2 regions of the Paenibacillus sp. DCT19 genome follow, and region 1 is predicted to be linked to the other one. Evidence: riboswitches for the same ligand, from Rfam matches in the RefSeq annotation. Region 1 holds a riboswitch; the other holds the start of a gene.

Region 1 (16,322 bases):
TAGGAGATGCTCCCACTTTCAGTTCAACGGTACGTGGTGCACCAGCAGAATTGTCTGCTCCGCTATCCGCATCCTTGTTGTTACCGCAAGCAGCTAGTACTGCAATCAGCAAAATACTTAGTAGAGCAAATGACCATTTTTTCATGTGTAAAACCCCTTCTCCAATCAATTTTTGTTGCATTAGCTGAGCCTGATCAATTTGATCATGCGTCAGACATGCTGTCTATGTGTTATTTCCTGGTGAACCATTTAACCAAGCGATCTCCAGACATCTGAAGGACTTGTACCAAAATGACGATTAATACTACCGCTACAAGCATGACCTCGGTCTGGTAACGATAATAACCATAGTTGATCGCCAGCGTCCCAAGTCCACCGCCGCCAACCATCCCCGCCATTGCCGTATAGGAAACCAACGTAACAATGGTGATCGTTATACCTGCCAGCAAACCAGGTAATGCCTCTGGTAACAGAACACGTCTTACAATCTGCCCTGTCGAGGCTCCCATCGCTTGTGCAGCTTCTATGACTCCACGATCCACCTCACGCAATGTCGTCTCCACAATCCTAGCGAAGTACGGCGCTGCTGCAATGACAAGTGGTGGAATTGTACCCAACACACCTGTAGCCGTTCCAACAAGCGCACGGGTAACTGGAAGTAGAGCAACAATTAAGATGATGAATGGAACAGATCGCAATATATTCACAATCACCGACAGAATCGAATAAACGAGAACCGATTTTGCCGATGAGGATCTTGCCGTCATGAATAGCAGCACACCCAATGGTAAGCCAATAATTACAGTAAACAGACCGGATACAAGAAGAATCTGCAACGTCTCAATAGACGCCTTGCCAACCTCTTCCCAGCGTACAGTTGAAAAATCCATGTTAACGAAGCACCTCCACATCAAGCCCCTGCTCGATTAATTCACGGGTAGTTGAGTTAATCGCCGCAGAGGATCCCTCGAAACGAACGATAAGTTGTCCATAAGGGACTTGTTTGATCGTAGAGATTGTTCCTTGCAGAATCGCGAAATCAACGCCGGTACGGCGAACGGTTCTTGACAGAATGGCTTCATATGTCTTCTGTCCCAAGAACGAAATTTTCACCAACTGAGATTGTTCGCCGTTCTCACGGTTGTTCTCTGAGCTTGATAGACCTTCCTCTTGAAGTAACAACAACTCGGTCGCCTGACCTTGCTGCATGAAATCACGTGTGATAGCATGCTTTGGCTTGAGGAACACTTCTGTGACTGGCCCCTGTTCAACGATGCCTCCCTGATGAATGACTGCAACCTGATCACAGATACTCTGGATCACATGCATCTCATGAGTAATCAGCACAATCGTTAACTCATACTTCTCGTTAATATCCAGCAGAAGCTTCAGAATAGAACTTGTTGTCTGTGGATCAAGAGCAGAAGTGGCTTCATCACAGAGCAGCACATCCGGATCACTGGCGAGTGCACGAGCAATACCCACCCGTTGCTTCTGTCCTCCTGACAATTGTGCAGGATACTTGTTGCTATGCTGTTCAAGTCCGACCAAGGTGAGCATTTCCTTTACCTTACGATCGATCTCCGCTTTGGACGTATTGACCAACTTCAGTGGAAATGCAACATTGTCGTAGACCGTAGCGGATGAGAGCAGATTGAAATGCTGAAAGATCATACCGATCTTGCCTCTTTGCTTCTGCAATTCCGACTTGCTCAGACTGGTTAAGTCCACTCCATTCACCCAAACTTCACCTTCTGTAGGTCGCTCCAGTAGATTTATACATCGAATCAATGTACTTTTACCGGCGCCTGAATGCCCAATGACTCCAAAATCTCGCCTTTGCTAACATTCAGATTCAGATCCGCAAGCGCAGTTGTTGCCTTTGCGCCTCTACCATATGTTTTGGTTATTCCTTTTAATTCAATCAAATAATACTCTCCTTCCCACTGCCTACACCTATCTTTACCCGAAAGAGAGGAAAACTCCCATTCATGCAATAAAAAAAGAACCCTTTGCAGAAACTGAAAGGGTTCTTCGCTTGAAAGAATATACCTTCTCATCTGCCAAAATCGCGCTTAACGCCATTTTGTAGGAATTAGCACCTAACATCTATAAAGAATGACACGTTTGCCATTGTCGTTATAAATCGGTTGCCGGGCTTCATCGGGCCTGTCCCTCCGCCGCTCTCGATAAGAAATATGATATTGTAAGTTTGTATAAGTTCGTGTAATTCAACAGTTATACTGTTCAGATAATTCATGTTGTAACATATTACATTTAATGTCCTATTAGGAACTCAGTATAATCCAAGTATTCCGATTTGTCAAAGGTAAATATTATGATTTTATCCCTTTACTACGCTCTCTAAAGCCTTGTTGATGCCACATTTTATTCATGTAACCATACGATGCCTTCAACGTTGCACACACCATATCTAATCCTTGACGCAATTCGTTCAGATGTTGATCCAAGTCCTCCAGCTTCACTTTCCCCTGCAATGTCTGGTGCAGTTGCCACAGATCGTCCTGCATTTCAGAATTCATGTAATGAATCTCCATGTTCCTGCGTTTACGTAATCTGCTCATGGGCTCTCGGTATGCATCCTTGATTTCGATCAGCTTAGCCGCTAGTTCCCCATGCATCTTGGCGTATCCAAACTGTCGCAACACGGTAAAATAAGAGAAATGCGTTTTTACTTTGGTTGTATTGAGCTGAAACAGTTCATTCAATACAGTACCTGTCTTGTCCAAAATGGCAAAGCAACGAATGAATCCATCCTTGTAAAAATAAACGTACCGGGCATATTCCGCCTTTTCCTCGCTCGTCATGTCTTCTGTAGAGCCTGCTTTTACCTTCTTGCGAAAGTGAGATGCAGCAAAGCAGCTCTGCTCCAGTTCATCTAACGAGGAGATTAACCCCTGCGTCCAAACATACAGCTTACGATAATCATGCGTTGGGTCTTGGTTCTTCTCCAGTTGGCGTTGCAGTAACTCCAAAGTCTCCACCATTGAATCAATAGCTTCCTCCAACATACCCTCATTTTGGCGTGGCGGTTCGCCTAGCAACGTTCGCAGCATATACAGCCTCCTCTTTGCACTCTGCTGATCATGGGATGCTTAATCATGTTAAACAAAATCGGGATCAGAGTAAATGCATGAATGCTGCTTCGCTTAGGTTGCCCTGCCATGCCTAACATCAAACAAAGTCCACCTCTCCAATGATCTACATCATTGAAAGGCAGACTCCGTAAGTTGTCGCAATATAACTTCGTATAACTTAAATCTGTATACTTGATCTAGAAACGATTAACTGGACGATGCAGTTTGTATACAAGGAAACTCATGTATGTTAGAACTCCGAACAATATGGCAATATCCAACATATGAGCAAGCGCAACGAACATGTACACTTCTGGACGACCAATCGTAAGCATCATCACGAAACCAATGAAGACTTGGAGCAGAATGAGCACTACAGCGATCACACCTAATCTCCGAAGTTCGGTATTATCAGGATGTTTGCGGTATGCATAATGACCCAAAATCGCGATGACAATAACCAAGGATAATGCAGCCAAACGGTGAGCAAATGCTACAGCTACCCCTCCGGACAACTCTGGAACAATCTGTCCATTACATAATGGGAAACCTGAGCAGCCTCCCGCTGAGTCGGTATGGCTTACAAACGCACCTGTGTACACAACAAGATACGTGTAAACCGTGGAAAACCAGACCAGATTACGGAACCCTTTAGTTACCCGAGGGTAATTATTCAATCTTTCCAGTCCTCCGTGACGCGCCTCCTGCCTTATTCCCAGCGCCATCATTAGAGAACTCGCGAACGCTATGATCGAGAATCCAAAGTGCAGCGCCATGACGGCAGAAGATTGGGAGAACACCACGGCAAAGGCTCCCATGATTCCCTGGACAATAACAAATATGAGCGTTAGTAATGAGAACAATTGTAGATCTCGACGAGACTTACCGAACCGCAAAAATGCTACAAAAGAGGCAATCGACAGCAGACCTGCCAATGCGCTTACGGCACGATGTGAATATTCAATTAGGGATGCTACCGTATGTGCTGGAACAAGCTTTCCGTTACACAAAGGCCACTCTGTGCCACAACCTAATCCGGATTCTGTCTTGGTAACAATGCCCCCACCGAACGTTGCCAGGAACATCACAAGACAAGTTAATACGGTTAACCATTTAAACAAGGTTAAATGCTTCAATTTTTTCTCACCTGCTGTTGGTTTAAGATGGCGAAAAACATCGTTTCTCGCTTGATTCAGTACTTTGACACGTAATTCACAACTAAACTCATTATACCGGATAAAAGTGTCATTGACGCCGCGCTTTGTGACAAAATGTTAACGTCTATTGAAAAAATGACCGAAAGGTCATTTCAATTCAAATTTTAGACACAAGGTGTTCATTCTATGCTTCCGCAATTTAAATGAATACGATAAGATTGCCCCACTCAACTGACCTTTTCCTATTGATGAAATCCCGTTGCTCATCGATTTTCGAGAGCTCAAACGGTATGTATAGGCTCATACCCACATCTTGATAGTGTCTCCTGAACTTTAACGAACATACCAACAGCCACTTCTCCGATGATGGAAAAATGGCTGTTAACATATGTAACCTTTAAAATTGATTGTGTTTATTTGTGGATCGTTTTGTACACTTCGACAGCACGATCAAGGAACTGCTCAATCTCTTCTCTAGATTTACGAAGCTTGTTCACATAACGAACCAATTCACGTCCATCCGTATACGCTACAAAACTCGGTATGCCGAGGATATTTTGTTCTTCACTCACTGTGCCCACTTGATCGACATCAACCTCAATCAATGTCAGCTCACGAGCATACTTGTCCTCTACTTCAGGCATAAATGGATCGATGTACTTGCAGTCTCCACACCAATCAGCCTTAAATACGGCTACGGTCAGTCTGGGAGATTGAATGGCTACATCAAATTCGGGTTTGGAAGTTATTTGTTCCATGATCACATCTTCCTTTCTTTACCTTGTCTTAACCTAAGTGAAGCAAATTGCCGAGTGGAAGTCAAATATTCAGTACATACTGAGGGTAGAGCAATTATGAGAAAGGATGACGAGCAATGCATACTCACAAAACAGATTCGCCTCCACTGGAGTCCTTTTTTCAGATTGTGCGCTCCATTCCTGGTGCGGCGAGGGAAGTCTGGCGTGGCAAACAGGCAGCGTGGCAAGCCTCCAATCAACTACGTCATCCTTTACGTGATCTCGCTTGGCAATCCGATGTCGCGCACTCCTTGCAAGAAGAAGTTGAACGGTTATTGCCTGGAACGGAGTCGGCCGCCACTAGACATGCCCGGAGCGCGATTGTATGTGAAGAGGACTGCAATATTTTAGAAGAAATCCATAGACTGACGTCAGAGCATAATCGAAGTAATATCACCCGCACAGCAGCTTATTTGGAATGTTATGAACAGTATCCGGAGCTTCATTGGGCACTGCTGGCTCATATGGTATCACGCAACGGTGGATATCATATGACAGATCTACAGAGTGGTCTGATGCACAACCTGCAAAATCAAACCGATCGAGAACACATGTATCGCATGCTGGAGCGTTGTAATGCGCTTATCTTCCAAGATGCCTACCCCCAATTGTTGTTGTACATGAATAGCCGTAAACTGGGACGGAGTTGTTTCCACCTGCTCCCCCACTTCCATATCTCCGCCTTTATGACGCCCTTTTGGGAACGATTTTGGCTCGAACGATGCAGCTCGTTGCTTAGTGTGGCATTAATTATTAATGAGCAGAACTATATTGAGAGCCGTGTTGTGCAACATCCTTATTTCAAAAAAGAAGTGCTATCCAAGCCTGCCTTTCATCTGCATAACCTGGCCGGGCTCAATCATATTGTATTTCCTCTGGGACGTGGAAAAGGTCTTGCGGGCCGAGTCATTGAACATTTTGGCAAGCTGGATGAACGTATTATGTTTGGAAAAAGTCTGTATGCCATGCTGTTCGGTACCCAGCAAGTGTTCACGCAAGTGCTGGAATTCGCCCGCTCCGTACCCCACCGCGGATCGCGTGCCGAATATTGGCCAGGCTTGTTCACTGCCCATGAGGAGCATGCTGGAAAAAATGAGTTTTATAGCAAAGAATTAATGGAGCAGGAATGGCTGCCAGAGGGTGATCGACTGTATAGTCCTGAATTGCTGGCTGTGTGGCAGGACACACCCTATGAGCCAATTACAAGACAGGACTGGCTTCAGAGCAGAGATTGTCTCGGCCATCTAACCACACCCCGTAGACCCTGGTTATTCGAAATGAGTCATGAACACCGATATGGACTGCTGAAAACATCAGTCGCGCATGACGCCAAAGCTTTATTACATTAAGTATCATCACATAAAAAGCCTGTCCACTGAATAAATACAGCGAACAGGCTTATATGCAATGCTTGGATAGCTATTATAGGCAAGACATTAAGTTTAGGGCATATGAATGTTTACCAACGACTACCCTTGTTGCTCTACTCCACGTTGCAGACGCATCAGTGGACGTAAAACCTTTTGCAAAATACGTGGATAACTTCCGAGTTCATCCTTACGCAGCACACGCAGCACAATCAGGAGCACGAGATAGATAACAACGACCAGTGCACCAACAACGAGACAGGTCATCAGGAACGATACGCGGGATGGCAGGAATGAGCCAAAGACCACATTTCCTAACCAGTTTGTCCCGAAGCCGGCACCTGCAGCAAGCAGTACGGTCAACAGGAACCCTTTCCAACGATCACCCATGATCGAGAAGGTAACGATTTTTCTCAATACTCGAAGATTCAGATACGTAATCACTAAGAAGCAAAGCGCTGTAGCGATAATGATGCCATAAATGCCAAAGAACGGAGCAAGGATCAGACTCGCCACCAATTTGACGACTACACCTATAGCCACACTGACCATCGTAATCCGCGGTTTACCCACACCCAGCAAGATGGAGTTTGTCGTCATCATCGTAATCTGGAAAATGGTACCGAAGGTTAACAACGCAATGATCGGTGTTCCATCCAATGAAGTAAATAATAGTCCGTTCACGGAATACGCAGCAGTACAGAGCGCAATAACAATAGGCATACCTGTCAGAATTGAAATGCGCAACGCCAGCGTAATCTGATTCTTCAGATGAGTCTCATCCTTACGAGCGAATGCTGCCGAAATAATAGGCACGAGTGATTGACTCAGAGCAATGGCTAGAATCGGTGGAATACCGGCAATACTTTGCGCCTTCGCTCCCAGGATCGCAAGAACGGCTGTCGCCTCTTCCAGTCCAATACGACCACTCAGCAATGGCACGACAAGTGATGAGTCAATGAAGTTAATTGCAGGAACCGCGAGCGATGATAGCACAATCGGAATGGACAGCTTGAAAATATCTGCATATATACCGCGCATCGGCAATTGCTGAGCTCGTTCCATCTCAAACTGAGCTTCACGGTCTTTGCGACGTAGTTTCAAGGTGAAGTACAACATAACAGAAAATGCGCCAATACTTCCGAATACACCACCGAAGGAAGCACCCGCTGCGATCGTCTGATCATCATAATTCCATTGAAGCATAATGTAGGCCACAATAATTGCAGTGCCTACACGAGCAAATTGCTCAACAATCTGTGAAATACCACCGGCCGTCATATTACCTCGACCTTGGAAATACCCACGCATCATGGCGATCGCAGGGAAGAGCAGCAAGGCTGGAGCCAGAGCCCGAATGGCGCTAGCAGATTCCGGTACCTTCGAGATATGGGTCGCATAGAACGGTGCAGCAAACCACAGCAGTGTCGACATAACAACACCAGCAACAGCAGCAAAGATCAGGGCTGCTCGGTAGATCTGCTGTGCTTCACCTGCTCGTCCTAGTGCGTAGCGTTCGGATACCATTTTACTCAGCGTACTTGGTATACCTGCCGTAGCAACCGTTAACAGCATTAAATATACCGTATTGGAAATGGTAAACGATGCATTACCGATATCGCCGAGGATATGCTCAAGCGGCACACGTTGCACAAGACCAAGCACCCTTGCAATGAGAGCTGCTGCCGCCAGAATGAGCGTCCCCTTAATAAATGTTTCCTTCTTAGACAAACCAATTCCCCTTCTTTCCTCCACACGGACGTGCACCTAGATGACGCTCGCACTCACTAACGTCTATGCGAAACGAACCACCCAGATAATAAAGAGCACAATCATGACGATTTGCAAAATGATTTTCATCACCGTACTAGTAAACAGTCCCACCACGGAACCAAAACCAACTTTGGTCGCTTTGGAAGGTGATGATCCTCCGATAAGCTCCCCAATAAAAGCACCGAGGAATGGACCCAGTACAAGCCCGAACGCCGGGATGACAAATGGACCAATGATTACACCGATTGTACTTAACGTGGTGGATAGCTTGGAACCGCCGAATTTCTTAACGCCCCAGGCACTAACGACATAATCCGCCACGAATAGTACAACAACAATCAAAATCTGTGTAATCCAGAACCATACACCAAACGGGTCAAAACTAAAGAACCAACCATAGACCAGAAATGCGAAGAATATCGCTACAGCACCCGGTAAGATTGGATAGACGGTTCCCGCCATGCCTACTGCAAACAGAAGTACAATTAAAATCCAACCAACGGTTGCGAGCAAAGGTTACTCCCCCTTTAGAATATGTTCACGAATGACTTCAACGATGCCATCTTCGTTATTGCTCGCTACAATGAGATCTGCCGCTTCTTTCACTTGCTCCTGGGCGTTACCATAGCCACACCTAGACCTACAGCTTCAATAACTGCTAGATCGTTCAAGCTATCGCCAACAGCGACTACCTCGGACATCTCAATGCCAAGCAACTTACACACTTCAGCTACACCGCTCGCTTTGGATATGCCCACAGGGTTAATCTCAATATTAACAGGTGAAGAATTCGTCATTTGCAGACCGCCAAGTTCCTGTAGTTCCAGCATGATCTGGTGACGCACTTCATCAATCTCGGTGGTATATCCGAACTTCAGCCATTCCAAGCCTTCGATATTGTCTGTCCAGCGGTCACGGTTGAACAGCTCTTCCACGGAGTATGCCCAGTACCAGCTGTTATATTTCTCCCCGATCTGTTGCAGCTTGCGGATTAATGCCGGATCCATCAGATGGCGAAAATGTAGATCATTCGGAGCTTTCCACACTTCACTACCGTTCACGGTAATCATCGGCGTCTCTAGACCAAGCTGCACGGCGTAAGGCATCGCATGAAATACCGCTCTTCCTGTAGATAAACATACATGTACGCCGCGGCGCATCGCAATCTTAATCCATTTGGTCGTTTCCTGTGTAATCTCGTGATTATCGTTAAGCAATGTTCCATCCATATCGAGTGCTAGCAGTTTGTATTTCAGTTCGCTCATGTCGTATTCCTCCTCAGTTGTCTCTCTTTAGTCCCATCCAACATACTTTCACACAAAGATCGCCCGGTATCCGCACAAGCGGACGCCCCGGACGTCACAGCTAACGACATTTTACCACAGATCATCCATATGCAACAAAATAACCAATATGAATCAACGTAAACATCATCGTGTTTGTGTTGAGTCAGATGATCAGTTAAATCTCGTTTCCTTAGCAAAGAAAAAACGCCTGCAATTAGCAGACGTTTGAACTCTTTTCATCCGATGTCATTTTCCTCATTAACGTGTAGCAAATTTACGGCGAGCATAGCGGAGGATAATCCCGTGCTTCGGAGACAACAGCAGCGCGAGTACAAATAAAATACCAGCAACCGCCACCATGCACCCTGCAATGGAAGCATCCAACATGTAAGCCATGATATAGCCTCCAACTGAGGAAGCAGCTCCAACCAGCACGCTGTACAGAATCATTTTGCCAAGTCGATCAGTTAACAGATACGCTGTTGCCGCGGGTACAATCAACATACCTACAACAAGAATGGAGCCTACACTTTCAAATGAAGCCACTGACGTCATGGATACAAGTCCCATGAGCAAGTAATGGAACAACACGACCGGAATTCCGCAGGCTGCCGCCAATGCTGGATCGAAGGCGCATAGCTTGAACTGTTTATAGAACAGCCCAATAACCACCAGGATGACCAATAACGTAATTCCCAGCATCCATACTGCCCTTGGCCCAACATCCGTACCACCAATCATTAGGGTATCCCACTGCACATAGGCAATCTCACCAAACAGGACGCAGTCCAGATCCAAGTCAATATGCTGTGCATTCAGACTGATCAAGATGACCCCTACCGCGAATAGCGCCGTAAATACAATCCCAATGGATGCATCAGAGGATAGCCCCCAGCCTGCAAGCTTTGGATCAGAAACACTGTCAATAGACCAAAGATCGTTGCACCAAGCAGCATCCACAACGAATCTCGGGAACCACTCCATAAGAAAGCAATGGCAATCCCGGGTAGTACAGCGTGGCTAATGGCGTCACCCACTAATGCCATCCGGCGCAAAATTAGAAAACAGCCCAGAATTGCACAAGCTGACGAGACAAGTACTGCCGTTAAAATAATCCAAAAGGTTGCCATTACATCTCACCCCGTTCTTGCTGCCCATTTCGCTGCGCAGAGAGTGTCTGAACGGCGGCATGTTCTTCTCTCAAGTAAGCCGACTTGGCTTGAATGCTTCGTAAGCGCCTAGCCAGTAAGCCCCTGCGCGGAGCAAGCAGCGCTGAACCTGCGAACAGGACAGTTGCTGCTAGCACAGTGACAGGGCCTGTTGGTAAATTCGGAACCATCGTGCTGAACAACGTACCTGTTGCACCACTCATGGCACCAAATATACCTGAGAGTAGCACCATAAGTGCGAGTGAATCCGTCCAGCACCGTGCTGCAGCTGCTGGCGTGACCAGCAGGGCAGCAACGAGAACTACACCTACCGCCTGAATGCCTGCAACGACCGCAATAACGGTCAATAGCAGAATGAGCTGTTCCAGCATAGCAACAGGCAATCCCATGCCTCTTGCGAATCCTGGATCGAAGCTCACCAGCTTGAATTCCTTGAACCACATGAGGCAAGCGATGAGCAGCACGAGACAGACGCCGCCCATGACATACACATCGGTCATAACCATGGAAGCCGCCTGACCAAACAAATACTTGTCGAGTCCGCTCTGGCTTCCACTTGCACTATGCTGAATGCGTGTCAACATCACTACGCCAATGCCGAAGAACACCGTTAACACAATTCCCATTGCAGCATCCTGCTTAATACGTGAATGTCGTGTGATCCACGAAATCCCGAAGGTGGCTACAATGCCAGCAACGAGCGCACCAAACAAGAAGAATCCCACGGATTTGGTCTCGGTTAGCATAAATGCAATACAGATTCCGGGTAACGCTGCATGTGCAAGCGTATCGCCCATAAGGCTCTGACGTCGTAGAAAGGTAAATGAGCCGATGATCCCACTACTGAATCCAAGTAATAAACATCCGAGAAGAATCCAGCGCGTATTCGGGTCAGACAGAATGGAAAGTACCCAGTTCCACATGCATTACACCTGACCTTTCTCCGTCCGGCTTCCAATCATCGCAATCCGGCCTCCGTATGTCTCTTGTAGTGTGTCAGGTACAAATACCTCATGAGTAGGTCCACCTGCTACAAGTCGTCCGTTTAACAACAACACATGGCCAAAATATTCCTCCACCGTTGCCAAATCATGATGCACAACTAGCACGGTTTTGCCTTGTTGCTTCAACTGCTCCAGCAAGGATATAATCGCCTTTTCTGTTGTTGCATCAACCCCGGCAAACGGTTCATCCATGAAATATAGATCCGCATCCTGAACTAATGCGCGTGCTAGAAATACCCGCTGCTGTTGACCGCCGGAGAGCTGGCTGATCTGACGGTACATGTAGTCGCCCATGCCGACCTGCTCTAAACAATGCGCTGCCAGCTCACGTTCCTTTTTGCCTGGGCGACGGAACCACCCCAGATGACCATAACGCCCCATCGTCACCACATCCAGCGCATGGGTAGGAAAATCCCAATCCACCGACTCCCTTTGCGGAACATACCCAATCCGTCTCCGTTGTTCACGATAGGATTGCCCGAAAATACGTACATCGCCATGCATTTTGGGAACCAGCCCGAGCACTGCTTTGATTAGGGTTGATTTGCCTGCTCCATTCGGACCTAATATGCCGATAAGCTGCCCTTCTGGAATATCGAAGGATACTCCGCTTAGAACAGGTTTCTTGTGGTAAGCCACCGCCAAATCTCTCACACTGAGAGGAGATGTTGCAGATTGCTTTTCCTGTTGAGCATGATTGTTCGTCATGCCTTGAAGAGAATTTTTAGAAGATGTTAACTTGTTCATTCACGTTCCACTCCTCTCTTGATGTTTCTTTCATTACTTCGATCACTTCAATGCCCCGACAATGGTCTGAATGTTATGCCGGATCATACCGATATATGTGCCTTCCTCCGTACCTTCAGCTCCCATGGCATCCGAGAACAATTCGCCGCCAATGGTGACCGTATGTCCTTTTTCCGCCGCGCCAGCAATAATGGCTTCCATCGCTTTTGCAGGCACACTCGACTCTACAAACACAGCTTTGATCTGATTCTCTACAAGATAATCACGCAGCTCACTGACATCCTTCGCACCATATTCCGCTGCTGTACTAATTCCTTGCAGTCCCATGACGTTCATGCCGTAAGCCTGCCCGAAGTATCCAAAAGCATCATGGGCGGTGACGAGCACTCGACTTGCCTCTGGAATTTCTTGAATCTGCTGACGAACTTCTTCGTCTAATGCTTGCAGTTTGCCGAGGTATTGTTCCGCTTGTGCTTTATATTTTTCCTCATGCGCTGGATCTGCCTTAATCAGCGTATCTCGAATCGACTCTGTCGCATGAATCCAATGACCAACATCGAACCAGACGTGAGGATCGTATTCTGTACCACCGGTGTCTTTACCAGAACGTAATTCTTCAACAGGAATATTTTCCGTTACAGCTGTGACGATTTTGCTCTTGGACATCTTCTCCAAAATATCTGTCATCTTGCCTTCCAGATGCAGTCCGTTATACAAAATCACACTCGCTTGCTCCAGCTTGCGTATGTCTCCTTGAGACGCTTTGTACAGATGGGGGTCTACGCCGGGTCCCATTAATCCGGTAACGTCAACATATGCTCCGCCTACCTCACGTGCGACATCTGCAATCATTCCTGTCGTAGCTGTTACTTGCACTTTCCCATTACTTCCGGTCTGTGCCTCGCTCGAACAAGCGGTAAGCACCACAATAATTGCCAAAGCCGCAAGCGTCATAAATCCTCGATGAATACTCCTCATCTTCACCAACAACAATTCAAGCAACCCCTTTCCTTCTCCTAAAATATTTGTCCATACCTAATTTTGTTGTACAAGGTATTAAAATTTAATCTAAGCTAATAATGTTTCCCTTGTGCAAATTTTATCCGATGAAAAATAAAAAGGCAAGGGAAAATTTCCCCTGCCTGTCCTAAATCAATCGTGAGCCGTCGATTTAGGCTCATGATCTCGAATGTATTTTACAAAATTAAATATTCCAGAATCTTATTGTTGCTCTGCATTCTTCTTGCCTTTTGGAACACCATTTAGACCATATACTTCGTCGTAAGCATCAAAGATTTTCCGGGCAACTGGAGCGGCACTAACCGAACCAAATCCCCCTTCGGGTACAACGACTGCTACCGCTAGTTTCGGATTATCCCGCGGTGCAAAAGCGATAAACACACCATTTTCCTTCTTATTAGGCCCTGTACCTTGCTCCGAGGTTCCTGTTTTTCGAGCAAAATCATAGGCGAAACCATCAAATGAGCTTACTTTTGTCACCATCCCGCGGTGTACCTCATTCCAATACGCATCCGCAAATTCGACCTCATTTAATACTTTGGGTTGGATCTTCTTGACCACATTACCATCAGCATCACGGATCTCCTTCACCAAATGTGGCTCCATCCGTTTACCTTTGTTGGCAAGCATCGTTGTATATTGTGCAAGCTGAAGGGTTGTGTACTTCGCTTGTTGGCCGAATGATGCAAAAGCCAAACGCGTCAGTCCAGATTCATGTTCCTCCTTGTATTCCAATCGTCCCAAGAACTCACCAGGAAGATCTACACCCGTAGATACGCCAAGGCCAAAATCCTTCATATATTCATCCCACTTATTAATACCTTCTACCGAACCATACTTATTCAGTAGTCGTTTACCTACCATATCAATCATGAAGGCATTCGATGATTTCTCAATTGCTCGCCTCGCCGTAATGTGTCCGTTATATGCGGAATGCGAGTTTTTCACTTGTCTGCCGTCTTTACCTAAGATCGCATAACCCTGATCATGATAGGTCTGTCCAGCTGTAAACAGCCCTTCCTTCAAGCCGATCAGTACACTGAGCGGTTTGATAACCGATCCAAGTAGCACAACGGATTCTGCTTTCTTTCTCGAATCGTCCGGTGGGAAAGAGGCCATCGTTCCGTTACGATACACAAACTTAATTTTGTCATAATCCCAATCGTTTGGATCATAGTCTGGCATGCTCGCCATGGCTACGACATTCCCCGTGTCCACTTCCATCCCTACTGCATAACCGGTAACCGCTTTAGGCAGTCTACGCAGTTCATCGGTGATAGCCTCTTGTGCTGCCAGCTGAACTTCTTTATTAATTGTGGAGACCAGGCTATATCCCTTCTGCGGCGGCGTCTGCTCCATTGCACCCTCCGGCAAATTACGGGCATTGATATCGATCGACTGATAACCACTGCGTCCGCGAAGCTCTTCCTGATATTGAAATTCCAGACCGTCTACCCCAACATTCTCCTGCTGGGTATAGCGAAGCCCAGGGTCACGCTCCGTCGATTCAGCCTCACCAATTTTTTTATACTTTTCTGAGTTTTGCTGTTGTCCCTTGAACTCTCTCGTATATCCAATGGCTTGAACGGCAACACCATCAGGATCATATCTCCGTACGTTCTCCTCCAGTACCATCGCACCTGGGTACTCTGCTTTTTTCTCCATGAAATAAGCAATTTCTTGCGTATTCAGATCCGACTTTACAAGCCTTGGCGTATAGCCATGCGCTTTCTGAGATTCAAGATCCAAGCGTTTAATAATCTCTTCTGCATCCGGTTGCTCCGGATCTCCTGGGTTAAACTGCTGGAACACTCCTGCCAGATCATCAGCTAACTCCCGCGCTTCTTCTTGCCTCGCTCCTCGGCTGTAGTCCTCGTATAACATGACATACAGAGACTGTACAGGAACGGAATATGCCAGCGCCACCTCTCCGGTCGCATCGTATATTGGTCCACGTACGGGTGCAAGTGGAATATCCTTCGTGTTACGGCTCGTTTCCATGTAGGTGAGCTCAGGTCCCTCAACAAATTGCACAAAGGCTAACCGGAAAATCAGTATGCTAAATATGACAAAGGCTGCGAAAAAAAACATATTAAGCCTTGCGCTCGATAGCTTATTAACAGGTGGATCTTCCGTAACAATTTTGCTCTTTTTCCAACGGTTAAACATGTATTTAGCTCTCCGTTCCTAAGTTCATATTCGCTGTTCTTCTATGAGTTTATCAAAGGTAATCCACGATGTCCCCCAAATATTGGTTACATTTTCGTCATAGGTAAATAGATCATTATAAATGGTAATACACCAAATAACTAACAACATGAACCATGCCAAAATAAAAGAGGTTCCCTAGAGGGAACCCCTTATATACTAACTGATACGTTATTGCTGCGTATTCGTTTCATCATTTTGATTTTTCTTCGGAACTCCGTCCAGTCCAAACTCCTCATCATACGCATCGAAGATTGCACGCGCAACAGGTGCCGCACTGCTCGAACCGAAGCCACCTTCAGGAATGACTACGGCTACCGCAAGCTTCGGATTGTTGCGAGGAGCATAAGCAATAAATACCCCGTTATCGACATTTTTACCGCCGACGACCTGTGTAGATGTCCCTGTTTTTCTCGCAAAATCATATGGGAAGCTGCTAAAGGCCGAAACCTCTGTTGCCATACCACGCTGCACTTCATTCCAATATGCATCATTGAAATCTACAGTACTCAACACTTTCGGCTTGATCTTCTCTACAATGTTACCTTCGGAATCCCGGATCTCGCTCACTAATTGAGGCTCCATCCGTTTTCCTTTGTTAGCTAGCATCGTTGTATATTGAGCAAGCTGCATGGCTGTATATTTACCCTGTTGTCCAAAGGAAGCATATACAAGTCGAGTAAGCGAACTTTCGGC
Region 2 (16,322 bases), 3.3 Mb from region 1:
GTGATGCATCAGGGTAAGCAGGATGCGGAAGGCATTCGTGCTCTGCTGGCCATTACAACGCTCTCGGACAGTTGGAGACAGACGTTGGTGAAGCGTTTGGACAAGCTGGAGGGCTAGTCTTTGGATTGAACAATTAGAATGATCGATGACAGAATGGAATTCCTTTTTAACTTAATTGAGGAGTGTGACGAACATGACGATCTTAGGCGCAATTGAAGCTGGAGGCACGAAGTTTGTATGTGGTATTGGGAATGAAAAGGGAGAGGTTCTGGAACGAGCAAGCTTTCCTACGACAACACCTGAAGAAACGATGGCACAAGTCATTGCTTTCTTTGAAGGCAAAAATATTGAAGCGCTAGGTGTAGGTTCTTTTGGCCCAATCGATCCGATTGAAGGCAGTCCAACTTACGGATACATTACCACTACACCCAAACCACATTGGGGGCAATACAACCTTATTGGCAAATTGAAGGAACACTATGATGTGCCAATGACGTTTGATACTGATGTGAATGGAGCTGCACTTGGTGAAGCGACTTGGGGCGCAGCCAAAGGATTAGACAGTTGCTTGTATATTACGGTGGGTACAGGAATTGGTGCAGGTGCTGTAGTATCTGGTCAAATGGTGCATGGGTTGTCTCATCCAGAGATGGGACATATCATCGTACGTAGACATCCGGAGGATACCTTTGAAGGCTTCTGCCCTTATCATAGCGATTGCTTAGAAGGACTTGCTGCAGGTCCAGCGATTAACAAACGATGGGAACAGCCAGCTTATGAGCTATCACCGGATCACAAAGCATGGGAGATTGAAGCCCATTACTTGGCACACGCACTGATGAACTATGTTCTGATTCTCTCTCCACAGAAAATTGTGATGGGCGGCGGTGTGATGAAGCAGGAGCAGCTCTTCCCGCTGGTACGCAAAAAATTACAGGAATTGCTGAACGGTTATGTACAGCACCCAGCACTTCAGTCCGATATCGATCAATATGTGGTTTCACCGGGTCTTGGAGATAACGCAGGGCTGTGCGGCTCCTTGGCGCTTGCGAAGCTTGCACTAAATAAATAAAGTATACAACATGAAATGATTGACGAATTTTTCCATTATGGTATGATATGAGCAACAGCATAGCACGGTTTGTTGAGGAAGCACCTCTCTTGCATTCATTTTGCAGGAGGGGTGTTTTTTTTGCCTTTTTTGAAGGTGATGAGGGTGAGCCTTACAAGCGGTGTAGCTGAAACTCGAAGGAGGGATTGGTCAATGGAAGTCATTTTTATGAACAGATTAGCCAGAAATACAGACCAGAATGAAGAGCTCGCACAAGTGTGGATTGGCGAAGAAGAAGGAGCATGGCATCTGGGGTGGAGCTTGTACGAAGAAGGGGATCGAGAGGATATTATCTGGTATGAGGGCAGTTCGTGGGAAGAGCTCATGCATATTTATCGGCATCAACTAGCACTACAGATGAGTGCAGGGTTCCGACCGTTACTGCAAGGGTTATTTCATGAAATTGAAGAGCTCCGCTCACGAAATTATGGCGGACAACGGCTCCAATGTTACAGTGAATTGTATGCCAATGAGACATTGTACGAAGACTTATGCGCATGGCGTAGAAAGAGAGCCGCATCTGACCGAAAAGCACCTTATTTTATTGCAACGAACCGGTTGCTTCGCATGATTAGTTCGTATGTGCCGCTGACGATGAATGAGCTGATGCAATTGCCGGGTGTTGGAGAGAGCAAGGCTTCCGAGTATGGTCAAGCATGGCTGGAGCTAACAAACGGGGTGGAGCGTTCCACCGTATTTCCACTCGACTGGGTATACTCTGCATTGAAAGAAGAGGAGTATGAGAACTGGCTGTACCGACAGAAAGAGCAGAAGTATAAGCAGGAACTAGATAAGTTCAAGACTCGTAAGCAAGTACTGGAAGGCATGAAGGAAGGGCATACGTTAGAGGAGATTGTTAACCGTTCGGGATTGTCACGTCGAGAGCTAATCGAATTACTGGAAGTCTTGGATTTAGAGGGGTATGATACGGATTGTCTTCTTGATGCAGAGCTTGCGATTATGCCTGAACAAGAACAGGAAGCCGTTTGGAGCGCGTATGAGGAACTGGGAGATACGTTTCTGAAGCCTGTATTACATAAAGTATATGGTGAGGAGAAGCCAGGCGGAGGTAGCCTGGAGCAAGTATATGAGAAACTTCGTATGATCCGGATTCGTTATCGTCGTCATGTAGAGACAGAGCGAAACGTCGGTTAATGGCTGATTAAACTCAAAAAAAGACGAGGCCTTATTCCCAGTAGGGAGGCTTCGTCTCCTGTTCTTTTTTTATATGTTGATTCTGCTGCTATTCATATCCAGTCTTTTTTGCGGAAAATGAAGAACATACTCAGGCCAAGTGTTACCATAAGCCCAATAACGACAAAGTATGAATACTTCCAGTGCAATTCTGGCATAAATTCGAAGTTCATCCCATAGATACCGGTAATAACGGTCAAGGGCATGAACACTGTCGTGATGGCGGTAAACACACGCATAATCTCATTCGCTCGGTTAGCAATACTGGATTGATAAGCTTCACGTAAGTTGCCCATCAGATCCCGATAGGTTTCGAATGTCTCGGATATTTTCACTGCATTCTCATAAATATCGCTAAAGTATTTCTGCAATTGATCATCAATGAGACGCAGGTCTTTTTTGTTAAGAGTATTAATGACCTCTTTTTGAGGACCAAGCACTTTTTTGAGCCATAGAATCTCACTACGAAGCCCGATGATTTCGTTAAGGTGAGATTTTTTGGTGTGCATTAGAATATCTTCCTCAAGCTTTTCGATCCGTGCCTCAATCCGATCACCGACAGTAAAATAATTATCGACAATTAAGTCAACCAGCAAATATAACAGACGATCCGGAGTGCTGATTTCCTGTTCCCATAGAATAGGTTTTAAAGTTCGCAGCTCACTGACTTTCTGTTTAGTCACACTGATAATAAAATGTCTGCCCAAGAACAGGTTGACAGCACGTAAGAATATCTCTTCATCATCAAAACGAATGCTGTTAATGACAATAAAATAATGACTTTCATAAATTTCGATCTTTGGACGCTGTTCCTCGTCACTTAAGCAGTCTTCGACCGCCAGGTCATGCATCATAAATAGCGGCTGAAGCACGGCCAGATCATCCACATCTGCATCAATCCAGTAAAAGCCCTCCGCTGGTGGAGTCAGCGCTTGCTGAATGTCCTCCACTGGGATAAATACACCGTTGTTTACCAACCGGATTTTCATCGTTATCGACTCCTTCTGCACCCGCCGAGTTGGCGGATCTTCATCATTATGGGCGCAAAAAGAATAGATCAGCCGGTCGGCAGCGGAGCCTGGTGATCAGGTCTGCGTTCGCTCTATATGCAAACGGAAGTAACGTCCCGCTGCCGGCATGCTGATGTCAATTCTCTATGCTGTTTGTCGGAATTCGGCTGCCAGTCAGGCCTCGGGTCGCCATCCATTGATTATGTCACCTCTCACATAAGGGTTTACAACACCTGTTTAGTATACCGCTGGTCCAAGGTGCTTTCAAGCGCAAAAATGTGTCTATTTCGCGCCCTGAGGCAGTGTATGACAGGAGGTGAAAAACGGTTCCGAGATGTAGATGCTTAAGATGAACTGTAGCTTGACGTGAACGGATTAATGTTTTAAAGTAAACGGAAAGCAATTATATTTCAAAAATTAAATACAGCGAAATCTTATCAAGAGTAGGTGGAGGGACTGGCCCGATGAAACCCGGCAACCGGCGGTATACCGCACGGTGCTAATTCTTGCAGCGACTAAGTGCCCAAGAGGTACTGTTGTAACTGAGAGATGAGAGAGGCGCATATCTGTTTACATATGACCTTTCTCGGAATCCGAGGAAGGTCTTTGTTATATGCCCCGACTTCTCAGCACTGATTTTCGCTAAGGAACTTGAGCTTGTTCTACGCCTTAAGATGTAGAAATCTATGCTTGTCGGCAAGCTCAGGGCAGCAAATGCTGCAATCTATTTATGCTCAAGGAGGAGTTTGACACCATGCCAATCAAAATACCAGACACTTTACCTGCCAAGGAAGTGCTTGCAGGAGAGAACATTTTTGTCATGGACGAGACATCCGCATATCAACAGGATATTCGTCCACTTCGTATCGCTATATTAAACCTTATGCCAACCAAAGAAACGACAGAGACGCAGCTCTTACGTTTGGTGGGGAATACACCTATACAGGTTGACATCGTTCTGGTGCATCCAAAATCCCATACGTCCAAGAACACTTCCCAGGAGTACCTGGATGAATTCTACAAAACATTTGATGAAATTGAGCACCGCCGCTTCGATGGCATGATCATTACAGGTGCACCTGTAGAACAGATGGATTTCGAGGACGTGAACTATTGGAAGGAAATCCAAGAAATCTTCGAATGGACCAAAACAAATGTAACTTCAACCATGCATATATGTTGGGCCTCACAGGCAGGCTTATATCATCACTTCGGCGTTCCTAAAGTTTCACTGGACGAAAAATGCTTTGGCGTATTTCCACACACGATTAACAAATCTCATGTCCCACTCTTGCGTGGTTTCGATGAAGTGTTTAATGTCCCTCATTCACGTCACACTGAAGTGCGTCATGAAGATATTGAGAAGGACGAGCGTCTAGAAATTTTGGCTGAATCTGAGGATGCAGGTATTTTCCTAGTTGCAACCAAAGACGGTAAACAGATTTTCGTTACCGGACATGCTGAGTACGATCCGTTATCCCTCAAATGGGAATATGATCGTGATGCAGCTAAAGGATTAAATGTAGCCCTACCTAAAAATTATTTCCCGAAAGATGATCCTTCCCGTGTTCCTCCAGCGACATGGCGGGCTCATGCTAACTTATTATTCTCTAATTGGCTCAATTACTATGTGTATCAAGAAACACCTTACGATATTGGTCCGCAAATTTAATCGAGATAACAGGGGGATTCTGCAATGGAAGATAACAAGTTGAAAATCGAAAGCCGCTTAGCTCAAATTGGCTCTATTAATGAACCGGTCACAGGCGCAATTAACTTTCCAATCTATCAAGCAACAGCGTTTCGTCATCCGAAGCTTGGACAGAGCACGGGATTCGACTATATTCGTACAACCAATCCTACACGTAAAGTGTTGGAGGAAGCGGCCGCTGCACTGGAGTCTGGTGATGCAGGTTTTGCCTGTAGCTCAGGCATGGCAGCACTACAAACGATTTTTGCATTGTTCAGTCAAGGAGATCATCTGATTGTATCACTCGATCTGTACGGGGGCACATATCGTCTGCTTGAACGGATTCTGTCTCGTTTTGGTGTAACAGCAAGCTATGTCGATACGAATGATCTGGTTGCACTAGAGAAAGTTCTTCAGCCGAATACCAAAGCGGTCTTTATTGAGACACCAACGAATCCGCTGATGATGATTACAGATGTTGAAGCGGTAAGCACATGGGCGAAGAGCCATAACCTGTTGACTATTGTGGATAACACACTGTTAACGCCATTCTTCCAACGTCCAATCGAGCTTGGTGCGGATATCGTCATTCACAGTGCAACGAAGTACCTTGGTGGACATAACGATGTCCTTGCTGGATTGATTGTGACCAAAGGAGAGGAACTGTCAGCGGAAATGGCATTTCTACACAACTCCATTGGTGCAGTGTTATCTCCAACAGATTCCTACCAGTTGATGAAGGGGATGAAAACATTGGCTCTTCGGATGGAGCGCCATGAATATAACGCATTAACAATCGCGAAGTATCTTTTGGAGCATCCAGCTGTTGGTGAAGTCTATCACCCAGGATTGTCGGATCATCCCGGATATGAGGTGCAGAACAAGCAATCCAGCGGTAACACAGGTATCTTCTCTTTCAAAGTGAAGGATGCTCGTTACGTAGAGCCATTGCTGCGTCATATTAAACTCATCGCATTTGCTGAAAGCTTAGGCGGTGTTGAATCATTAATGACATATCCAGCAGTACAAACTCATGCCGATATCCCGATTGAGATCCGTGATGCTGTCGGTGTAGATGATCGTTTGTTACGCTTCTCCGTTGGTATTGAGCACGCCGAGGATCTTATCGCAGATTTAGCCAATGCGCTCGCAGCAGCAAAACTCGAAATTGAAGGAGGAGCACATCATGAGTGAACAGAATAAAAATTCCGGTTCTTCTAATTCTTCTGAATTGAAATTCGATACCAAACTGCTGCATTTCGGGGACGAGGTAGATAAAACAACGGGAGCTTCCAGTGTGCCGATCTATCAGGCATCCACCTTCCATCACTTTGATATTTTCAATCCACCACAACATGATTACAGTCGTTCCGGGAACCCAACACGTCAGGCTTTGGAGGATTACATCACGCTGCTTGAAGGCGGGGTACGTGGTTTTGCGTATTCTTCAGGGATGGCAGCGATCTCCAGTGTGTTCATGATGTTCTCGGCAGGGGATCACATCATCGTGACAGAGGATGTATACGGCGGAACGTATCGCTTGCTAACCTCGATTCTTAATCGGATGCAGATCGAAACGACATTTGTAGATATGACTAAAATCGAAGAAGTGAAGGCAGCGATTCAACCGAATACAAAGGCTGTTTATATGGAGACCCCTTCCAATCCAACGCTGAAAATTACGGATATTGCAGCAGTGACATCATGGGCTCAGGAGCATGAACTCGTTACCATTTTGGATAACACATTTATGACTCCTTACTACCAGCGTCCAATAGAGCTAGGTGTAGATATCGTTGTACATAGTGCAACCAAGTTCCTTGGTGGTCACAGCGATGTGTTGGCAGGGCTTGCCGTGGCTCGTACAGAAGCGCTTGGCAAACAGCTCAAGCAGTTACAGAACGGGTTGGGAACTGTGCTTGGTGCACAAGAGTCCTGGCTGCTGATGCGTGGTATGAAGACACTTGGCGCTCGTATGGCACACAGTGAACAGAGCACAGCCAAGCTTGCAGCATGGCTGAATGAACGAAGTGATGTTTCAGCCGTTTATTATCCAGGGTTACAAGAACATCCAGGTCGCGATGTGCATGAACGCCAATCAACTGGCTACGGTGCTGTCGTATCATTTGATGTAGGTTCTGGTGATCGTGCCAAAGCAGTGCTTAATCGTGTGAAACTGCCAATCGTTGCTGTAAGCTTGGGAGCGGTAGAGAGTATACTGTCTTACCCAGCCATGATGTCTCATGCTGCTATGCCTGCGGCGGTTCGTCGTGATCGCGGAATTACGGATGGATTGCTTCGCTTCTCGGTCGGTCTTGAGGACATTGATGATCTGATTGCAGATTTGGAGCAAGCACTAGAGGAATCCAAGTAAGACAGGCTAAATTTTCTCTGAGCGTAGTAAATAAAAACAATTGGATATGTACGTGTTTTTGAACAATCTCTATATGTCTGAATTTTCACTTATTTTTAAAGCACCTGCTCATAAGGTGCTTTTTTTCACATGTAACCTGTGTTACGATAGTTGGAGTACAGAAATACGATGTTTTCACCGGAACTTGTGTATCTAATCCACAAGCTAGGATGATCGTTATCATATTTTCACTTCATGAGGGAGGCTTTTTATAATGAGTACGGTAGACCGTATCTTAGATAAAGCCCTTCGGGGCGAGCGTTTGGATTTGGAAGATACGATTCAACTATTTGAATCGGACGAAGTGGACAAAATTGGGGCAGCAGCTAATGTCATTATGAAACGTATGCACCCTGAACCATACAGAACATTCGTAATTGGGCGTAACATCAACTACACAAACGTATGCGATGTATACTGCCGTTTTTGTGCTTTCTATCGTAGACCTGGTTCCGATGAAGGCTATGTATTGCCGGATGAACTAATCTTCCAGAAGATTCAGGAAACAGAAGACGTTAACGGTACAGAGATTCTTATGCAAGGTGGTACAAACCCGAATTTGCCATTTAGCTACTACACAGACATTCTCAGAGAGATTAAAGTGCGTTTCCCGAATATCACGATGCACTCCTTCTCTCCAGCTGAAATTATGAAGATGGTTGAAGTATCGGATGGCCTTTCACTGGAAGAGGTTGTTCGTGCGATTCACGAAGCGGGGTTGGATTCCCTTCCAGGTGGCGGCGCTGAGATTCTAGACGACCGCACACGTCGCAAAATCAGTCGTCTTAAAGGCTCATGGCGCGATTGGATGGACGTTATGCAAACGGCTCACCGGATTGGTATGAATACAACAGCAACGATGGTAATTGGTCTTGGTGAATCCATGGAAGAGCGTGCATTGCATCTGATGCGTGTTCGTGAAGCTCAGGATGAATGTATCGCTAATAAATATGATTCCGAAGGATTCTTGGCATTTATTCCGTGGACATTCCAGCCGGACAATACGAATCTCAAGTTAGAGCGTCAGACACCTCAAGAGTATCTAAAAACGGTAGCAATCAGCCGTCTCGTGCTGGATAATATCAAAAACATTCAATCCTCATGGGTTACAATGGGACCTGAGATTGGTAAGAAATCACTGGAGTTTGGTTGCAATGACTTCGGTAGCACAATGATCGAGGAGAATGTCGTATCCGCTGCAGGTGCAACCTACAAAGTAAACATTGGTTCAATTCTGCAACTAATTCGTGAAGCAGGCTATATTCCAGCGCAACGTAATACCAGATATGAAATTTTGCGTATGTTTGATGAGGAAGAGAACACCCTTGAGCAAGACTTCGTTATGCAAAACTAGTTATACATTGAACATAAGCTTTTGATACCTTAAGAAGCCATAATGCCGCGATGATCCTTCATACAGAAGGACGTCGTGGCTTTTTGCATTCACCGACTATTATTTCCCATATATAAAATGGCAGAACCTAATCAGATCATGAAACAGTATATAATTCACATTTGAAGGTATTTTATATTCTTTTTGAACTGTTACAATGAAAAGGCAATGCAGTTAGATGAGATCAGATGACATATGAGGAGAGGGGCAGGATGATGAAGCAAAGATTACTTGGAAGAACAGGACTGAACGTGCCCGTACTAAGCTTCGGCGCATCCTCATTAGGTTCGGTATTTCGTGATATTGATCCTAACGAAGGCATTCGAACTGTACATGCTGCACTAGATGCAGGAATGAACTATATTGATGTATCTCCTTATTATGGATTAACGAAAGCCGAGACCGTACTAGGTAATGCAATTCGTAATGTGCCACGTCAATCCTACACGTTATCAACGAAGGTAGGACGGTATGGTGAGGATGAGTTTGATTTTTCACGTAAGCGCATTCAGGAAAGTGTGCAGCAGAGCTTAAAACGACTTCACACCGACTATTTGGATATGTTGTTTCTTCATGATATCGAATTTGTACCCGTTGAAATCATCATTGAAGAAGCTTTTCCAACTTTGTTAGAACTCAAAGAGCAAGGAGTCATTCGATATGCGGGCATATGTGGACTGCCGTTAACCTTGTTTGAGAAAGTATTACCACAGATCGAAGCCGATGCAATCATCTCGTATTGTCATTACACCTTGAATGATACGTCGTTATTGTCGTTACTACCACTATTGGAGGAACGTAATGTTGGACTTGTGAATGCTTCGCCACTCGCCATGGGGTTGTTAAGCACCAGAGGTGCATCAGCTTGGCATCCTGCGAGCGAAAAAGTGAAGCAGGTTTGTCTGGAGGCAGCACAATTCTGTGCCGAGCAAGGTAGTGATATCGCTAAGCTGGCTGTACAATATGCAACCGCCAATGATCAGATTCCAACCACTCTAGTGAGTAGTGCAAGTGTTGAGAATATTCGGAAGAACGCTGGTTGGGTAGATGAGACGTTAGACGAGGAATTGCTCTCAGCCGTGCTCCGTATACTTGCACCGATTCATAATGAAACCTGGCCAAGTGGTCTTTTAGAATATAATTGAGATCATCCAGAAAGCTTCTAAGGGGGAATAGAGATGAGAGCTGTCGTATGTGAAGAAGTTGAACATTTATCTTTACAGGATGTGCCTGAGCCTGAACGAACAGAGCATGAAGCGATTGTTTCAATTAAACGCATTGGTATCTGTGGTACAGACCTTCATGCATATAAGGGGAACCAACCCTTTTTTACGTATCCTCGCATTTTAGGACATGAATTGGCAGGCGTCATCGAGGAGATCGGACAGAACGAAGCAGGTCTACAGATCGGTGACACGGTTAGCATTATTCCCTATTTGCACTGTGGGCGATGTATTGCTTGTCGTTCAGGTAAAACCAATTGCTGTGTCTCTATGCAGGTGATGGGGGTACATGTGGATGGAGGCATGCGGGAAAGAATAGCCGTGCCTGTAACCCATCTATTGCGAGCGGATGGGCTGACGCTGGATGAAGCTGCTATGGTGGAACCCCTAAGTATTGGAGCTCATGCCGTAAGGAGGGCTAGATTACAACCCGGAGAACAGGTTGTTGTCATTGGTGCAGGGCCGATCGGGCTTGGTGTAATGGCATTTGCGAAACAAGCGGGAGCTAAGGTTATTGCCGTGGATCGTAATCAGGAGCGATTGGAACTTAGCCGCTCTTTGGCAGGGGCAGACGTCCTGGTACAAGCAACAGGACAAGCGGTAGAACAAGTCAGAGAAGTTACGGGAGGAGATTACGCCACCGCAGTCTTCGATGCAACAGGCAACGTGAATTCGATGAATGAAGCCATTCAGTATGTTGCTCATGGTGGGCAGTTGATATATGTAGGTTTGGTCAAAGCGGATATTACCTTCCATGACCCAGAGTTTCATAAACGGGAGATGAGTATAATGGGAAGTCGGAATGCGACGCGAGAGGACTTTGAACAGGTCATGCAGGTTTTGCGAGCGAAGAAGCTGGATTTGGATACCTACCTTACGCATCGAACGCCATTTGACCTGTTACCTTCGGCAATTGAGCAGTGGCTGCTTCCAGAGTCTAGAGTCGTAAAAGCGATCGTTGAATTATAGAGTTCGTTCCTCACAATTATAAATACTAAAAACTCTCTCAGATCTTCAGGATAACAAGTATCCAGAAGGTAGAGAGAGTTTTTGGTGTCTTACCTATATAGTATTAATCGTGTTTAAGAAGTAAAGATCACTTCTCTGGATTGGTCACAAGACCCGCATGGGATCAATGTGTCGCACGATTGATTTGAGCCAGATCATTTCAAGAAAGTGAACCTCGTAATAGAGTGCGCCTGGAAAATGTTGAACCCATCCATCGCTTGCAGCTGATTGTATAGAATGACTAGACGGGTTAGATGTTAAAGGTTCTCTGCGCAATCGTTTCCGCAAAGCCTGCGTGACTTGATCCCTTTGCGCGGTTAAAATATACACCTTACGTTTCGCAGAGAATCCACGGAAAGCCACGTACACCATTTCATAAGCAATCAGATATGCGATGACAGAATACATGGCCTGATCCCAACCAAATACAACACCAGCAGCCGTTAGAATCAGCAAGTTAAGCAGCATGATTATTTTTTCGATAAGCATCCGTTTCCCGCTAAATAAACGTTCAGGTGGCCGAGAAGACGGATCACCGATTTCCAGCGTATCCAGTGTCCCGCCATAACGCACCACTAGCCCAATTCCTATTCCCAGACATAACCCGCCGAACATCGCTGCGGCAAGTGGATGTTCTACTAGTGGTGGCATGGGATGAAGCACGATGGCACCGATCGAAAAGACAACCAGACCCAACACAGTAACGAGTACAAACTTTTTCTGCACGATCTTATAGGATAAAAATATAAATGGAACGTTGAATAAGAAGAGGAATAATCCAATTCTCATCTCAGTCCAATGGGCAAATAACGATGAAATGCCCGTAATGCCTCCAATAATGATTTTATTGGGATGAAGGAACAATTCAAGTCCCACGGAGGCCAGAATGCCACCTGCTATCACAAGTAAAAGATTTAACAGGCGACGGCTCGATGAGATTCTGGTCTTGGTGGTTTGTGGCGCCGGATTAGCCGATATCAGAGGTGCCTTCATACGTCATCCTCCTTTGTGCGGTTCCGAGCCCTTCTCCCTGGGTAATTTACAGAAAGATCGGCGTAGAGCCGCGAGTTGCTATATAATGCCTATTCAGATAGACATGTTATCCTTCTTTTTGCAAAACCTTAGGTTCTTCTTTTTTCTTGCGTGGATCTTTGAACTTGAATATTTTATCCAAAATTCTAAACACATGTTTGGACTCTTTGGTCAACAATGGTCCAAGGATTGCCAGAATGAGTACATACAACGCGGCAAATGGTTGAATCATTGCCATCCCCCGGCTTTACCCATGTTGGCCAAGATAATGGAAAATTCACCACGTGACACAATGGTTAATCCAATATTAGCCGATGCTTTTGGAGATAAGCCTGCGCTACGTCCAGCCAGCATGCCTGCAAGGAAATTACCAAACAATGTTAGAGCTACTGCAATCAGAGCTAACCACACGGCATCGCCACCCAGAGACAACGGATCAATGGAGAGCCCGAAGCTGAAGAAGAAGATAGCTCCAAAGAAGTCACGGAACGGTAGAATCAAGTGCTCAATCCGTTTAGCGTGTTCCGTTTCAGCAAGAACGAGTCCGACTAACAAAGCCCCAATGGCTTCAGCAACATGAATGGTTTCAGAGAAACCGGCCACGAGGAACAATGCACCGAATACAACGAGTGAGAATATCTCGTTAGATCGTATTTTAAGCAGTTTATTCAATAATGGCGTTGCTTTACGTCCAAGAATAATCACAATTAACATGAACCCAAGGGCAATAAGTGCGGACATAATGACGCCTCCGATGGAGGATGAATCACTGAGTACCAGTCCGGACAAGATCGAGATGTATACAGCGAGAAACACATCTTCAAACATGATGATTCCCAGGATCATTTCAGTCTCTGGATTAGCTGTACGTTTCAGATCGACGAGTACCTTGGCTACAATGGCACTTGATGAAATAGTGGTGATACCTGCAATAACCAATGCTTCTGCAACTGGGAAACCGGAAGCAAAACCGAATATTAATCCCAGTGTAAAGTTAATACCGATATAGATCGAGCCGCCAACTGCAATAGAGCGACCCGATTTAACTAAACGACCTACCGAGAATTCAAGACCAAGGTAGAAGAGAAGGAACAAAATACCAATCCGACCCATGAAATCAATAAACGGCTGACTCTCAATGAAACGGAAGTCCATATGCCAAATCTTCATGGCATGTGGCCCAACGGCCATTCCGACTAAAATATAAAACGGAACAACCGAAAAACGTAGTTTAGCAGATAGGAGTCCGGCTGCTGCAATGAGCACCAGCGCCAGACCCACTTCGAATATCAAATGATCCATTCACTCACCCCTCCCGCTCAGGAGGAGGGATTTAAACAGTTTCTGTTGATTGCGTTCGCCAACGGCTACCACCGTGGATTCTGCACTGATAACTACCTCCGGACCTGGGCTGATATGTTTTTTGTGGTTTTTCTCAACAACGGCAATAACCGTTGCTCCAGAGTTTTGACGTACGTCTAGTTCGCCAATGGATTTACCGATACATCCGTAGGATGCCTCAATTTTGTACCATTCAATGATCAGATCATCAAAAGTAACTTCAATGTTCTCAAGTTGTTTAGGCTTATAGGTCAAGCCGCCGACAATAGCAGCGATCTGTCTTGCTTCATAATCATCCAGGGTGATCATGGAGATGCTTTGATCTGGATCATCGTATTCAAAGTGATACATTTCACGACGTCCATCATCGTGAATAATGATTACAATTTTATCGCCACTGCTCGTTTCAATCTGAAATTTCTTACCGATACCTGGTAGATCCGTTTCGCGTACATCCATGGATAGTTGCCTCCTTAAAATGAGGGCTGGCCACAGAAGACAGGCTTATTTCCCGTAAATAGAATGATCTAACGATGGGAAGAAACATTAAATATGCGGGTAAACAGAGCCAGGGACTCCTGACACACAGCCGTTTGTTTTGAATTGAATATGAAATATGGGTATGACAAAAGAGTGCTGCAAAGATTGGCATCAAAGCCAATAGGGTATTGTTATCTAACTTAGCTAAAAGAGTATTGAGTTATGCACAAGTATTCCGTCTTTTCATAAATGAGTAAAGAGGAACCTCTATGCAAAGCAACCTTAAATACGCTGCAACGACTAGCGAAGAGTGTAGACGTATTTTGGTGCTATAGGAGTGGGGAAACATACATACTGGTGTATTTGATAGGTAGCAGAATTAATCTGCGCTTAAACAGACAAATCAACGGTTTAAAGGGCAGACGTGGCGTCGGAATCCGAAGTATCAATAGCAATGCAAGCACAAGAAAGACTGGTTTCTTATGCACAACCGCAAGGAGTTTAGCCATCACTTGTGGGTATCTACGGATGACGGGCTTCTGTTGAGACTCTGGAATCTGAATCATTATTTCCTTGTTAGAGTTGGAATCAACAGATACGCCGACAGCGGATTCTGTCTGCATCGGAATAGGGAAGCAGAGGGCTTGGAATACGCACAAAATGATAATCAAAACGCTGCGAAGAATTCTTGGTTGTGTTCTCATTCTGGCTTCCCCCCTTTTCCGTGAAACATACTGTTATAAAAATAATAACACATTTTTGGCTGATCTCCAAACCACTTTCGAAAAACCAATGCAATTTTTTGTGAATAAAGACCCCATTTGGTCAGCAACATGTAGTATAAAACTAGGAAATAAGCCGCTAGATCTTGTACTTTAGAACGATTAAGAGTGAATGTGGCAAAATGCTGAAATATACTGAGAAATCATGACATGCTTTCCATCAATCCGCTTCGTATATCCCCATACACCTTGCCATATACTTTGAACAGGACGGAAAGGAGTGATTTTTGTGGAACTGTTTACCGTATGGACAGATGTATCCGGGCAGGAGGAAGCGGATCAATTTCATCACTGTATCAAGGAAAAAACCAAAGGTTTACATATAAGCAAAAGAGGTTTCAGGCTTACCTTCAAACATAATGATGGAAGGGCAGTCTGGGTATGCAGAGGTAATGAGAATCACAATGACTTTCAGCAATGGCTACCAAAGATTAGTGAATTGTTTGCTAATGGCTTGGCTGATTTTATTATGCTTACCCGTGAGCGACATATGGTTGAAGAAATGATCTCCAAAGCATGTTCTGTCATGGATGAGCACGAAGTAGAGAAGGTAAACCGAATTTGTATGCCGTTGTTAATCAATGGTGATCTGGATCAGCCAGGGCTCCGTGATCGTCGACGCTCAACACTCGCAAGTGAATTGAAGCGGGATTTGGAGGAGGTACATTTTTTTCTTCTGGATGGCATTGTGAACTTTCGAATGAAGCAGTACAAACAAGAGCTACATGAACTGGTGGAGTATGCTCTAGATGAGTTTTGGATGGATCGACAATATGAAGAGTTCATGGGATTGCTTAAATATTTTGTTTTTTTTCAGGAAGCGAAAGTGCCTCTAATTCATCTCGTTCATAAAGGTAAGCATGAATTCCAAGTGTATGATGCTGCGCTTAATCTCTTGCCTGTGCAAAAAGATGAACAGGTTGTGGTGGAGATGCCTGGACTGGAACTGGAGATGGATATAGAAGATATGATTGTAAGTACGCTTATATCGATCTCGCCTGAGAAAGTGATGCTGCATACCAGCACGGCAGATATGCCCATTATTAATACCATTCGCCAGATCTTTGAGGACAAGGTGCAGTTATGCCATCATTGCCCGGAATGTGAGGTGCTGCGTTCGGGATTACTAACCGGTCTTGACGCAAGCGATCTCGGCAATTATAATAACTGTTGATCCACGAATTATGGGTCGCATTACTTATAATGACTAATGAACCAAAAGCGTTGACAAAGATATGAGCCACTCGAATGGTCGGTGCAGAGAGAGGAAACCTTGGCTGAAATTTCCTCCGGATGCCACGTTTGGTTTACCCCTTTGTAGTTGCGGTTTTGAAAGCGGAATGGTAAGAGCCTATGGTAAGATATCATAAGGATACAAAGCCGTGAGTAAGGATCTGCCGGGTCATGCCCGTTATCGTCATGCCAATGAGGGCTGTACATCCAGATCGGATGAATCAGCTGAATTAGGGTGGAACCACGAGTATATTACACTCGTCCCTTTACCGGGACGGGTGTTTTTTGCGTTTTTTTGCCTTTGTGCGAAAGAGTGCAATAGATAATCAGTCCATTATTGAATGGACAAAGGTTACATTTACAGGAGGAATGAGACAAATGGCAGTTAACATTAAACTCCCTGATGGTTCCG

What was found. Region 1 has a riboswitch for S-adenosylmethionine ahead of DMB88_RS24585 (methionine ABC transporter ATP-binding protein). Riboswitches for the same ligand answer to the same signal wherever they lie in the genome.
Region 2: linked by a shared signal. The riboswitch ahead of metA (homoserine O-acetyltransferase MetA) and the one ahead of DMB88_RS24585 (methionine ABC transporter ATP-binding protein) in region 1 are both predicted to bind S-adenosylmethionine.

Annotation. Positions count from the first base shown of each region.
Region 1 covers NZ_CP029639.1:5,397,201-5,413,522, forward strand. The annotation lists gene DMB88_RS24575 (MetQ/NlpA family ABC transporter substrate-binding protein) at 1-145, opposite strand, end outside; gene DMB88_RS24580 (methionine ABC transporter permease) at 231-890, opposite strand; partial or broken gene DMB88_RS24585 (methionine ABC transporter ATP-binding protein) at 892-1,928, opposite strand; SAM riboswitch class I at 2,054-2,196, opposite strand; gene DMB88_RS24590 (Cthe_2314 family HEPN domain-containing protein) at 2,337-3,077, opposite strand; gene DMB88_RS24595 (COX15/CtaA family protein) at 3,296-4,234, opposite strand; gene DMB88_RS24600 (thioredoxin family protein) at 4,669-5,013, opposite strand; gene DMB88_RS24605 (DUF2515 family protein) at 5,130-6,401, shown strand; gene DMB88_RS24610 (putative polysaccharide biosynthesis protein) at 6,522-8,150, opposite strand; gene DMB88_RS24615 (DUF456 domain-containing protein) at 8,214-8,654, opposite strand; partial or broken gene DMB88_RS24620 (Cof-type HAD-IIB family hydrolase) at 8,709-9,457, opposite strand; partial or broken gene DMB88_RS24625 (metal ABC transporter permease) at 9,737-10,608, opposite strand; gene DMB88_RS24630 (metal ABC transporter permease) at 10,608-11,570, opposite strand; gene DMB88_RS24635 (metal ABC transporter ATP-binding protein) at 11,574-12,359, opposite strand; gene DMB88_RS24640 (metal ABC transporter solute-binding protein, Zn/Mn family) at 12,441-13,352, opposite strand; gene DMB88_RS24645 (peptidoglycan D,D-transpeptidase FtsI family protein) at 13,620-15,587, opposite strand; gene DMB88_RS24650 (peptidoglycan D,D-transpeptidase FtsI family protein) at 15,798-16,322, opposite strand, start outside.
Region 2 covers NZ_CP029639.1:1,999,160-2,015,481, forward strand. The annotation lists partial or broken gene DMB88_RS09005 (MOSC domain-containing protein) at 1-117, shown strand, start outside; gene DMB88_RS09010 (ROK family protein) at 194-1,072, shown strand; gene DMB88_RS09015 (HRDC domain-containing protein) at 1,265-2,266, shown strand; gene corA (magnesium/cobalt transporter CorA) at 2,359-3,294, opposite strand; SAM riboswitch class I at 3,747-3,871, shown strand; gene metA (homoserine O-acetyltransferase MetA) at 4,070-4,987, shown strand; gene DMB88_RS09030 (aminotransferase class I/II-fold pyridoxal phosphate-dependent enzyme) at 5,012-6,199, shown strand; gene DMB88_RS09035 (trans-sulfuration enzyme family protein) at 6,192-7,379, shown strand; gene mqnC (cyclic dehypoxanthinyl futalosine synthase) at 7,633-8,772, shown strand; gene DMB88_RS09045 (aldo/keto reductase) at 9,027-9,956, shown strand; gene DMB88_RS09050 (zinc-binding alcohol dehydrogenase family protein) at 9,990-11,003, shown strand; gene DMB88_RS09055 (YitT family protein) at 11,148-12,035, opposite strand; partial or broken gene DMB88_RS09060 (cation:proton antiporter) at 12,142-13,376, opposite strand; gene DMB88_RS09065 (cation:proton antiporter regulatory subunit) at 13,377-13,874, opposite strand; gene DMB88_RS09070 (hypothetical protein) at 14,225-14,599, opposite strand; gene DMB88_RS09075 (putative sporulation protein YtxC) at 14,907-15,851, shown strand; gene thrS (threonine--tRNA ligase) at 16,289-16,322, shown strand, end outside.